Regions from separate parts of the Burkholderia sp. Bp8998 genome, predicted to be linked through region 1. Evidence: riboswitches for the same ligand, from Rfam matches in the RefSeq annotation. Region 1 holds a riboswitch; the other holds the start of a gene.
The links. Region 1 has a riboswitch for cobalamin ahead of cobA (uroporphyrinogen-III C-methyltransferase). Riboswitches for the same ligand answer to the same signal wherever they lie in the genome.
Positions count from the first base shown of each region.

Region 1 (5,910 bases):
CGCGCGAATCGTCCGCGCGGTCACGGCATTCGCCGCGAGCGTCGCCGCATGCAGCTCCGGATAGCCGCCCGGCAGGAACAGCGCATCGCAATCGTCCGGCACGGGTTCGTCGGCCAGCGGCGAAAAGAACCGCAACTGCGCACCGAGCGCATCGAGCAGCGCGAGATTGGCCGGATAGATGAACGAGAACGCCGCATCGCGCGCGATCGCGATCCGCTTGCCGGCGAGCGCACGCGGCAACGGCGCGCAATCGTCCGGTTCGGCGAACACAACGGCGGGCGGCAATTCGGCGAGCGCCGTTCGCGCGAGCACATCGGCCGCGCGCTCGAGCCGCGCATCGAGGTCGTCGATGTCGGCCGGCTGGTGCAGGCCGAGATGCCGCTCGGGCAGCGCGATGCCCGCATCGGCCGGCACGTGCCCGAGCCAGCGCAAGTCGTCCGGCAGCGCCTGCTGCAACAGCTCCGCGTGTCGCGGCGACCCGACGCGGTTCGCCAGCACGCCGTGAAACGGCACCTCCGGCCGGAACCGCGCGAGCCCGAACGCGATCGCCGCGAACGTCTGCGCCATCGCCTTCGCGGAAATCACCGCGACGACCGGCACGCCGAACGCGGCCGCGAGATCGGCGCTGCTCGGCGTGCCGTCGAACAAGCCCATCACGCCTTCGATCAGGATCAGGTCCGCGTCGCGCGCCGCATCGGCGAGCAGCGCGCGGCAGCCGGCTTCCCCGACCATCCCGAGGTCGAGCGCATGCACGGGGGCGCCGCTGGCGCGTTCGAGCAGCATCGGATCGAGAAAATCCGGGCCGGTCTTGAACACGCGCACGCGCCGGCCGAGCCGCCGGTGCAGCCGCGCGAGGCCGGCCGTCACCGACGTCTTGCCCTGGCCGGACGCGGGTGCGCTGACGAACAGCGCGGGGCAGGCCGGCATCGGTCAGAACTCCACGCCGCGCTGTGCCTTCACGCCTTGCTCCTTGTACGGATGCTTGACGAGCCGCATTTCGGTGACGAGGTCGGCCGCATCGATCAGCGCATCGGGCGCATGCCGGCCGGTGACGACGACGTGCACCGAATCCGGCCGCGCGACGATCGTCGCGAGCACTTCGTCGAGCGGCAGGTATTCGTACTTCAGCACGGTGTTCAGCTCGTCGAGGATCACCATCCGGTACTCGCCGCTCTCGATCATCCGGCGCGCCTCGTCCCAGCCCTTGCGCGCGGTCGCGATGTCGGCGTCGCGATTCTGCGTGTTCCACGTATAGCCGTCGCCCATCGTCACGAAGTCGCATTCCGCGACCGCGCCGAGGAAGTCGCGCTCGGACGTGTGCAGCGCGCCCTTGATGAACTGCACGACGCCGAGCCGCATGCCATGGCCGAGCACGCGCACGGCCATGCCGAACGCGGCCGTGCTCTTGCCCTTGCCGTTGCCGGTGTTGACGATCAGCAGGCCCTTTTCCTGGGTGGCGGCAGCCTGCTTCTTTTCATGGCCGGCGCGGCGGCGTTCGGTCATCCGCTGATGGGATTCGGCATCGGTCTTCATCGGGAATCGTCCTGTCGAAAGCGAAACAAAGGGTTCAGAGCGGGCCGGCGAGCGCGACCGTCACGCCGTCCCGGATGGATTTGGGGCCGAGCAGCCGGCCATTGGGCGCCGCGAGCCGCGCGCACGGCTCGGCCACGCCCGCGACGCCGAAACGCGCGAGGGCGGCAGCCGACGGGCCGCTCAATGCCGGTTCGGGACACTGCGCGAGCTGCGCTGCGTCGAACGCAACCAGCGGCCAGCCGCGGCGCGCGCACAGCGTGCGCAGCGGCCGGGCATGCGCCTTGTCGGCGAGCGTCGCGACGACGGCCGGCTCGGCGCCCGGGTAGTGCGCCAGCGCCGCGCGGATCGCGGCATCGAGTTGCGCGGCCGTCACGCCGGCGCGGAAACCGACGCCGAGCGCGACGCGCATCATGCGCGGCCGCCGAGCGCCGCGCGCACCGCCGGATCGTCGGCGAGTGCCGCGACGCGGCCGATCACGACGATCGCGGGCGAACCGATACCGGTCGCGCCCACGCGTTCGACGACCGTGTCGAGCGTCGCGAGCACGTGCCGCTGCGCATCGCGCGTCGCGTTCTCGATCGCCGCGCACGGCGTGTCGCCGGGCACGCCGCCGTCACGCAGCGCGGCCACGATCGCGTCGAGCCGGCGTATGCCCATGTAGATCACGATCGTCATCCGCGTCGCGGCGAGCGCGCGCCAGTCGGGTTCGTCGGCGCCCGCGCCGTGGCCCGTGACGAAGATCACGCCCTGCGCGTCGCCGCGATGCGTGACCGGAATGCCGAGCGCGGCCGGGGCCGCGATCCCGGCCGTGATGCCGTTCACGACCTCGACCGGGAAACCCGCCGCACCGAGCGCGAGCAACTCCTCGCCGCCGCGGCCGAACACGAACGGATCGCCGCCCTTGAGCCGTGCGACGCTGCGGCCCGCGCGCAGGTGCGCGAGCATCGCGGCGACGATCGTTTGCTGCGGCGTCGACGCATGGCCGCCGCGCTTGCCGACATGCTCGATACGCGCGTCGGCGCGCGCATGGCGCAATACGTCGGGGTTCACGAGATCGTCGACGAGCAGCACGTCGGCCGCGGCGATCGCGCGCACGGCCTTCAGCGTCAGCAGATCGGCGTCGCCGGGGCCGGCGCCGACGAGCCAGGCGCGGCTCATCGGACGCGGCACGGCGCACACCGTGTCGTAGCGGTGGAAAGGGGACAGCGAGCGGCACATCGGCGGCCGGCGGACAGGCAAGGCATGACGGATCGGGCAAAGCCCGCGCGAGCGCGGGCGGAAAGCGCACCCCATCCGTCCCCCGCGGATCGGGCGTTCGGCGAGCAGCGGGCTCGCCCCTTGCGTCGGCCGGTATCCGGGCTGGCCGCTTGCCAGGCCGCAGCCTTCCCGCCCGCTGAAGGGCAGTGGCATCGCGGGCGGCCTGGGCGCGTGCGGGGGAACCGCGGCGCGCGGGCGGCGTACCGTTGCGGGGACAGCACAGGCCGGGCGGACCTCCGCCTCCTGTTTCCCGTTTAACTGCGTGCGCGGAATACGCATGCGAGCACCGAACGCGGCGCATACGATAGCACAGCGGTCGGCCCGCGCGAACCCGCCGTGCGGGCGCCGCGAGCGGCCCCCGCACGGTGCGCGGCCACGCCGAACGCGCCGCGGCGGCCCGTTCCGCCTTGACGCTCCCCGCACCGCCGCCTACACTCGCACGCGTTTCGGTGCTCGCGCGCGCTCCTCCGGCGCGCGCAGTTAAACGGGAAACAGGGAGCCTGCCTGCGCCGCAGTCGAGCCAACCTGTGCTGCCCCCGCAACGGTAAGCGAACGCGTCGCGCCCAGCGCGATGCAGCGCCGCTTCGCCGCATGCCTGCCGCATGCGGACGACCGCCACTGGATGCCGCGCATCCGGGAAGGCGAAGCGGCGTGTTCGTCAGCCCGGATACCGGCCGAAACGTTGGGGTTCAGCGCCGCGGGGAGGCGGCGCATCGTCCACGGCCGCCGTTCGCCGGACGCCCGAGCGTTGCCCGCTTCCTCCGCCGATCCGTCAACCGCTGCGCGCGGGCCGGGGCGAGGAACGGCCGGCGCCGCGCGCCGGGCCGACGACGGCCGTGTTGGCATTCATCATGTCGACCGTTCGCAAAGGAGCATCATGCTCGACTCGTTCTTCCGTCTGTTCAACGACAGCCCGTCCGGGCTGCGCGGCAAAATCATCGCGATCTATTCTTTGCTCGTCGCGTTCAACGCCGGCGCGTGGATCTGGGCATTCGTCGCGTTTCGCGACCAGCCCGTGCTGCTGGGTACCGCGCTGCTCGCCTACGTGTTCGGGCTGCGCCATGCGGTCGACGCCGACCATATCGCCGCGATCGACAATGTCACGCGCAAGCTGATGCAGGAGGGCCGTAGCCCGCTCGGCGCGGGCCTGTTCTTCTCGCTCGGCCACTCGACGGTGGTGATCGTGATGTCCGTGGCGGTCGCGCTGACCGCGGCATCGCTCGCGCGCTTCGAGAGCATGAAGACCTGGGGCGGCGTGATCAGCACGAGCGTGTCGGCATTCTTCCTGCTGGTGCTCGCAGCCGCCAACCTGCTGATCCTGATCTCCGTCTACCGGACGTTTCGCGCGGCCCGCCGCGGCGAGCCGATCGTCGACGCCGACCTCGACATGCTGATGAACCAGCGCGGCGTGCTGGCCCGCCTGTTCCGGCCTCTGTTCCGCCTCGTGTCGCGCAGCTGGCACCTGTATCCGGTCGGCTTCCTGTTCGGCTTCGGCTTCGATACCGCGACCGAAATCGCGCTGTTCGGCATCTCGGCCACGCAAGTGCAGGGCGGCCTGTCGTTCTGGTCGGTGATGGTGTTGCCGGTGCTGTTCACCGCCGGCATGACGCTCGTCGACACGACCGACGGCATCCTGATGATGGGCGCGTACCGCTGGGCATACGTGCGGCCGATCCGCAAGATCTACTACAACATGACGATCACGTTCGTGTCGGTGCTGGTTGCCGCGCTGATCGGCGGCATCGAGGTGCTCGCGCTGCTCGCGGATAAACTCTCGCTGCAGGGCCCGGTGTGGAATTTCTCGACGATGGTCGCCTCGCATTTCGGGATGCTCGGCTACGTCGTGATCGGCCTGTTCCTCGCGTGCTGGATCGTATCGGCCGCGATCTACCGCATCAAACGCTACGACGAGATCGACGTGACGCTCTCGGCCTGACTCCCTTTTCGACACAGGACCCACCATGACCCTACGCAAGCTTCCCGTCACGATCGTCACGGGCTTTCTCGGCAGCGGCAAGACCACGCTGATGCGCCACATCCTGCAGCACGCCGGAGGCCGCCGCATCGCGGTGATCGTCAACGAATTCGGCGAACTCGGCATCGACGGCGAAATCCTCAAGGGCTGCGGGATCGGCTGCGAGGATGCGGAGGGCGCACCGGGCGAAGCGTCGGGCCAGCTGTACGAACTCGCGAACGGCTGCCTGTGCTGCACCGTGCAGGAGGAGTTCTATCCGGTGATGGAAGCGCTCGTCGAGCGCCGCGCCGACATCGATCACGTGCTGATCGAGACGTCGGGCCTCGCGCTGCCGAAGCCGCTCGTGCAGGCCTTCAACTGGCCGACGATCCGCAACAGCTTCACGGTCGACGCGGTCGTGACCGTCGTCGACGGGCCGGCCGCCGCGAGCGGCCAGTTCGCCGAGAACCCGCAGGCTGTCGACGCGCAGCGCCGCGCCGATCCAAATCTCGACCATGAGTCGCCGCTGCACGAACTGTTCGCCGACCAGCTGTCGTCCGCCGATCTCGTGATCGTGAACAAGGCCGACCTCGTCGCCGACGCGCAGTTCGCCGCGGTCGAAGCCGCGATCCGCGAGGAAATCCCGCCGCAGGTGAAGATCGTGCGCGCGACGCGCGGCGAGCTCGACCTCGCGATGCTGCTGGGCCTCGAATCTGCATCGGAGGAAACGATCCATCTGCGGCACGACCATCACGGCTCGGCCGACGACGGCGATCACGACCACCATCACGACGATTTCGATTCGGTGGTGGTGTCGGGCGACGCGGGGTCGCGCGAGGCGACGATCGCTGCGCTGCAGCGCGTGGTCGAGACGCACACGATCTACCGCGCGAAAGGCTTCGCGGCGCTGCCCGACGCACCGATGCGACTCGTGATCCAGGGCGTCGGCCGCCGCTTCGACAGCTATTTCGACCGTCGCTGGCAGGACGGCGAAACGCGTGCGAGCCGCTTCGTGCTGATCGGCGAGGAGCTCGACGCAGCCGCGCTGCAGCGCGCGTTCGACGCCGCGTGCGCGGCCGACGTGCAACAGGCGTAACGCGCGATGCATCTGCTGCGCACCACGCCGGGTGGCTTCGTCGACGATACGCAGGGTGTCGTCCGGATCG
Region 1 covers NZ_QTQF01000007.1:121,747-127,656, reverse strand. The annotation lists gene DIE06_RS10500 (cobyrinate a,c-diamide synthase) at 1-927, opposite strand, end outside; gene cobO (cob(I)yrinic acid a,c-diamide adenosyltransferase) at 931-1,533, opposite strand; gene DIE06_RS10490 (cobalamin biosynthesis protein) at 1,568-1,945, opposite strand; gene cobA (uroporphyrinogen-III C-methyltransferase) at 1,942-2,751, opposite strand; cobalamin riboswitch at 2,861-3,096, opposite strand; cobalamin riboswitch at 3,221-3,484, shown strand; gene DIE06_RS10480 (HoxN/HupN/NixA family nickel/cobalt transporter) at 3,668-4,726, shown strand; gene cobW (cobalamin biosynthesis protein CobW) at 4,752-5,840, shown strand; gene cobN (cobaltochelatase subunit CobN) at 5,847-5,910, shown strand, end outside.

Region 2 (5,910 bases), on a different contig from region 1:
ACCGAGTCGTGCCGCACCGCGACGTATTCGGCATACGCGCCCCAGCGCCCCGCGCCGACGTCGGTCTGTGCGAACACGCGCATCCCCGGCGCGAAACCCTCGACGCCGTCGCCGACCGCCTCCACCACACCGGCCGCATCGAACCCGATCACGAACGGAAACGTCATCTGCATGAACGCGCCGAGATAGCCCTCGCGGCATTTCCAGTCGGCGGGATTGACGCCCGCGCAGGCGACGCGGATCAGCACGTCGCCGGGGCCGGGCGTCGGTGCGGGAACGTCGGCCAGTCGCAGCGCGTCGGAATGGCCGACGCGGTCGATCAGCAAGGCTCGCATGGTGGTGTCTCCAGTGTTGTCGTTTGCATTGCGGTGGGTCGCGTGCGCGCCGCGCGTCACGCCGCCGTGTCGGCCAGCAGGCTCGACGCGAGCGGACAGAACGCGTGCGAGATCGCATCGACCGTCCAGTCGGGGCTTTCGGCGTCGAAGCGGCGGTCGACCCAGCCCCAGTGATACGGATGCAGCAGGTATTCGCCGAGCAGATCGCCGACGTGCGCGAATTCCTGCTGCCACACGTGAGTCCACGCGCCCGGCGTGACGATCCGGCTCAGCCGCCAGTTGCGAATGCCGGGCATGAACGCGGGCATGCGCAGCAGTTCGCGCTCGAGATCGAGCACCTGTGCTTCATCGGCCTCCGGCCGCATACGCAGCATCAGCGTGCGCCATACGCCGTCGCGCAGCGCCGGTTCGCGCAGGCCGCCGCCGATCGCGCGGCAGGCGGCGCCGTCGATCCGCACGACGCCCGGCACCGGGGCCAGCGCGGTGACGTCCAGCGCTCGATCGGTCACCCGCTCGTCGCGCAGCACGTCGAGCGTGTAATCGCCCGCGCCCCAGCAGCCGTCGAGATTGCGCGCGAGCACCACGCGGGTCGCGCCGGGCAGCGCCTGCGCGGCGTCGCGCAATGCGCGCTCGATCGCACCGGCATCGTCGGTCGCCGAAACGAATACCTGCGCCGTGTCATGCCGCATGGTCGACCTCCGTCAGTGCGGGCAGCGATGCGTCGGCGTCGGTCATCACATGGCGGCGGCGCGCGTCGCACAGCACGTCGACGGCCATCCAGAATGCGACCACGTCGCCATCGGTCAGCGCGCGCATCCGGTAGTACGACGGCGCATCGGCGACCTGCCACGTCAGCCACAGCGTGCTCGGCTGCCCCGGCACCGCGACGGGCGGCGACACCCAGCGGCCGGCCGCCGTCAGTCCGCGCGCCGCGTGGCCCGGCAAATAGCGGTCGCGCAGCAGTGCCAGCACGTCGGGAATGCGCTCGGGCGCGAGGGTGATTTCGTCTACGATCTGGATCATTCGCGGGTCGTCCCGGATGGTTCGTGGCGGAATGCGGTACCGGCCGCCTACGCCGTTCCGGCGAGGCCGGAAGCGGCCGGCGTGGATAGCATTCTTGCGTGGCGGCGGTCGGCCAACCCCTACCGGGCCGCTCACCAACCCCTGTCGCAACGCTCAGATCGGGAAACGTATGAAACAGCGCGTATTGCCGGCACGCGGCCGCGTGCTGCCGGGCCTCGGCGCCCGCCTGCTCGACGAGCTGGCACGCAGCGGCGCGCCGCCGGCGCAACGGCCTGCGACGCCTGCCGTTGCTGCTGCCCCGCCGACGACACCCGGCGGCTTCGTCGCGCTGTACCGCGACGCGATCGAGCGGCTCGAAGCGCAGGTCGCGCGCGGCGACGGCCATCCGCCGATGCGCAAGCAGGAAGTCGACCTGATGTGCCGCTGCCTGCTCAGTTGCGCGACGCTCGCCGACGCGATCCGCTGCGCCGCCGAGTTCTGCGAGATGCTCACGCCGCGCGCCGGCGTGCTGTCGCTCGCGGTGCGCGACGGCCGTGCGACGTTCCGGATGGATTCGCTGCGCCGCACGCGCAGCCCGGCCGCATGCCTTGTCGACCTGACGGGGCTGTTCTGCTATCTGCAGCTGTTCGGCTGGCTGATCGGGCAACCGCTGCGGCCGGACGCAGTCTGGCTCGGCCATCCGCGTCGCGACGACGCGATGCCGCTGCTCGGGCTGTTCAACGCGCCGGTCGACGTCGGCCGCAAGACCTACGGCTTCGCGTTCGACGCGGCGCGGCTCGATGCCCGCGTGATCCGGCAGCCGGGCGAACTCGCCGCGTTCCTCGTGGATTTCCCGTTTCGTCTGATCGATGCCGCGCCGGCCGTCATGTCATGGACGCAGCAGGTGCGCGGCTTTCTCGACGCGGCACTCGCGCGCGAGCAGGCGCTGCCCGCGCTCGCGGAGCTGGCGGCGTGGCTCGGCGTCAGCGAGGCGACGTTGCGGCGGCGGCTGGCCGCCGAAGGCAGCGGCTATCACGCGTTGCGCGAACAGTGCCTGGCCGACGCCGCGCGGCGCTGCCTGCGCGAGTCGGACTGGCCGGTCGCGCGGATCGCCACGCATCTCGGGTTCGGCGGCGAGGAAGCGTTTCGGCGGGCGTTCGTGCGATGGACGGGTATCGCGCCGAGCCGGTTCCGGCGCGAGTGCAGTGCTGCCAATGCCCCGTTTCATCAGACGTAAAGCGGTTCGACTGCCTCGGAAGAAAGGTTTTGGAAAGCATTCGGCGAACACTGACGTTTTTTCGCATCCCTGCACACCTCGATAATTGACGCGCCGGAGCGCTCGCCATTACGCTTGCGCGCTGATGGTTCCCGGAGACGGGATCAAAAGGGAACGCAGGAGAGGCAGTGCCTCGAATCTGCGGCTGCCCCCGCAACTGTGAGCGGCGAATTCGCACCACCCCACGCCACTGGGAAACCGGGAAGGCCGGTGCGAATAGCGACCCGCAAGCCAGGAGACCTGCCATCGACCCGAGGTCCAGGCAGCCGCACCGGGCGGGGTGTCCCGATGCGCCAGCACCGCCTTTGGCGGTCGCCCCGTTGCATGGACGACCCGACCTCAGGACCCTTCAGATGTCCCGTCTTTCCGCCTCCGCTTCCACGCCGGAAGTGTCGCGCCGTTGCGCCGCCCGTCCGCGCGGCGTGTCCGTACACGTGTGCCGCGCCCTGTCGTCTGGCACATGCGATGACGACACGCGCGACCACCGCCCACGCTGTCCGGTCTCGCGATAGACCACCAATAACCCGGCGGTATGCACCGCCACCGGCTTACGCTCGCCGTACCCGCAACACGATCACGCTCGCCGCCTCATGAATCTTCGCCATCTTCTCGCCACGTCCGCCGCCACCGCGCTGCTCTCCCCGATCGCCCACGCCGCCGGCGACACGGCGCTCGCGCAGCCGCCCCAACCCGCCGAAGGCGCCGACCTGCCGACGATCAGCGTGACCGACACGCGGCACCTGCCCGAGTCGTTCGACCAGCGTTATGCGACGACGCAGGTGCTCACGCGCGCCGACCTCGACCGGCTGTCGCCGAGCGACCCGAGCATCACGCAGGCGCTCGCGACGCTGCCGGGCGTGACCGTCTCGCAGAACGGCGGCCCAGGCTCGTCCGCGTCCGTCAGCATCCGCGGCTCGTCGGCCAGCCAGGTCGCGGTGTTCATCGACGGCGTCCGGATCGGCTCGCCGACCACCGGCATCGCGCCGTGGGCCGACCTGCCGACCGAAGCGTTCGAGCGCGTCGAGGTGATCTCGGGGCCGGCCGCCGCGTCGTTCGGCGCGAACGCGATGGGCGGCGTCGTGCAACTGTTCACGCGCCGCGCCGCGGGCCAGCCGAACCAGACCACCGTGTCATTCGGTGGCGGCTCGAACAAGACCTTCGACACGCAGTTGCGCACGTCGGGCACCGTGCCGTCGACGGGGCCGCTGGCCACGCTCGGCGGCCTCACCTACACGCTCGGCCTGCACGACTACAACACGGCCGGCATCGACGCGACGCGGCCCGTGTTGCCGTACCACGAGGACGGCCGCAATCCGTATCACGCGCAGGATCTCGATGCGCGCCTCGGCTATGCGCGCGACAACTGGTCGATCTCGACGTTCGCGCTGTACCACCGCTCCGACCTGTCCTTCGACAACGCCGGCTTTGCGAACCGCGAGCTCGATCATCAGCTGACGACCGGCATCGCGTTCCATCTCGACATCTCGCCCGACACGCAATTCGACCAGTCGTTCGGTTATGCGAACGACCGCCAGTTCCTGTATGCGAGCGACCCGACCCTCCCGACCGACCAGATCAACTCGCAGCGCATCAGTTCGTCGACGTCGCTGACCCATCAGGCGCACGGCTTCCATCTGTTCGGCCTGCCGCTGTCGGGCGAGACGAAGATCGCGTACGACTTCACGCGCGAACAGGCGTTCCTGCCGGTCGACGTGCCGGACGGCGTGCCGACGCGCAACGATTCCGCGTTCTCGCTGCATCAGTCGGCCACGCTCGGAAGCGTGACGATGTTCGTCGCCGGCCGCCACGAGATCATCGCCGGGAAGGCCGTGAACACCGGCAACGCCGCGCTGTCGTGGGCCATTACGCCGGTCTATACGGCGCGCGTGTCGTACGGCAATGCGTTCCGCCTGCCGTCGTTCAACGACCTGTACTACCCCGGTTACGGCAACCCGAATCTGAATCCGGAACGCAGCGATTCGGTCGAGGCCGCGCTCGACGCGAACACCGCGTACGGCACGTTCAGCGCCGCGCTCTACGACACGCGCGTCAACAACCTGATCGCGTACAACCCCGCGACGTTCTCGCCGATGAACATCGGCCGCGCGCATATCCGCGGCATCGACCTGTCGTACAAGGGCACGATCGGCCGCTCGACGCCGGTCAGCGTCGCGATCGGGATCCTGAATCCGCAGGACGAGACCAACGACAGCTGGCTCAACCGCCGGCCGCGCCAGACCGTCAGCGTGAACGTCGACCACACGTGGGACGAGCTGCACCTGCACGCGCTGAGCACGGGGGCGACGCTGAGCTACGGCGGCACGACGTTCGACGATCCGGCCAACGCCACGTATCTGCCGTCCTACCTGACCGTGAACCTGCGCGCGTCGTACAAGATCAATGCGCACCTGACGGTGTCGGCGACGCTGTCGAACCTGTTCGACCGTCAGTACATGACCGCGTACGGCTACAACACGCTCGGCCGTACCGCGTTCGGCAAGGTCAGCTATACGTTCTGATCGGGGTGGTCGGTGCATCGGCGCCTGCGGTCGCGGGCGTCGATGCGAACGGGTATCCGCGTGGCGAATGCCGCCGTCCGCGAGCGAGCGCGTTCGGTCGCACCACGTTTCGCGTCACGCCCCCACGACGCCGCGCACGCCCGCCATCAACTGGATCGCGCCGAACACCGCGATCACGACGGCGGACACGCGCGACAGCCCGTGCATGAACGTCAGCGACATCTTCGTGCGCAATGCGGCCGTCGCGCTGCTCAGGCACAGCCACCACGTCGCGGAACCCAGGAACACGCCGGCGACCATCAGCGCCACAGTCGGCCCCATCGCGCCTTCATGCGTGCGTCCCAGCGGCCCGAGCGCCGCGAAGATCCCGACGAACGACAGGATCGTCATCGGGTTCGACAGCGTGAGGCCGAAGGTCGTCAGGAAATCGCGCAGCACGGTCGTGCGCGGTAAATCGCGCCGTGCCGCCGGCGCGGCCGGCGCCTGCCGCGCGATGGTCCAGGCCAGCCACACGAGGAACGCGCCGCCGCCGATTTTCAGCGCGACGGTCAGCATCGGGAACGCGGTGACGATGCCGGCGACGCCCAGCGCGCCGAGCAGCCCGTAGAGCGCATCGGCGCACGCGGCGCCGATGCCCGTCGCGAACCCCGCAGGAAAGCCGCGGCTCAGGCTGCGCTGGATGCACAGCATGCCGATCGGGCCGACCGGCACCGCGATCGACAACCCCATCACGACGGACTTGATGAACAGCATGGCCGGCTCCTTGCGACATCCGATG
Region 2 covers NZ_QTQF01000002.1:367,956-373,865, forward strand. The annotation lists gene DIE06_RS04480 (NADP-dependent oxidoreductase) at 1-335, opposite strand, end outside; gene DIE06_RS04485 (Dabb family protein) at 392-1,024, opposite strand; gene DIE06_RS04490 (hypothetical protein) at 1,014-1,358, opposite strand; gene DIE06_RS04495 (AraC family transcriptional regulator) at 1,528-2,574, shown strand; cobalamin riboswitch at 2,683-2,876, shown strand; gene DIE06_RS04500 (TonB-dependent receptor domain-containing protein) at 3,204-5,132, shown strand; gene DIE06_RS04505 (LysE family translocator) at 5,247-5,885, opposite strand.
Region 2: it holds a riboswitch for cobalamin, as region 1 does, so the genes downstream of both, DIE06_RS04500 (TonB-dependent receptor domain-containing protein) here and cobA (uroporphyrinogen-III C-methyltransferase) in region 1, are expected to answer to the same signal.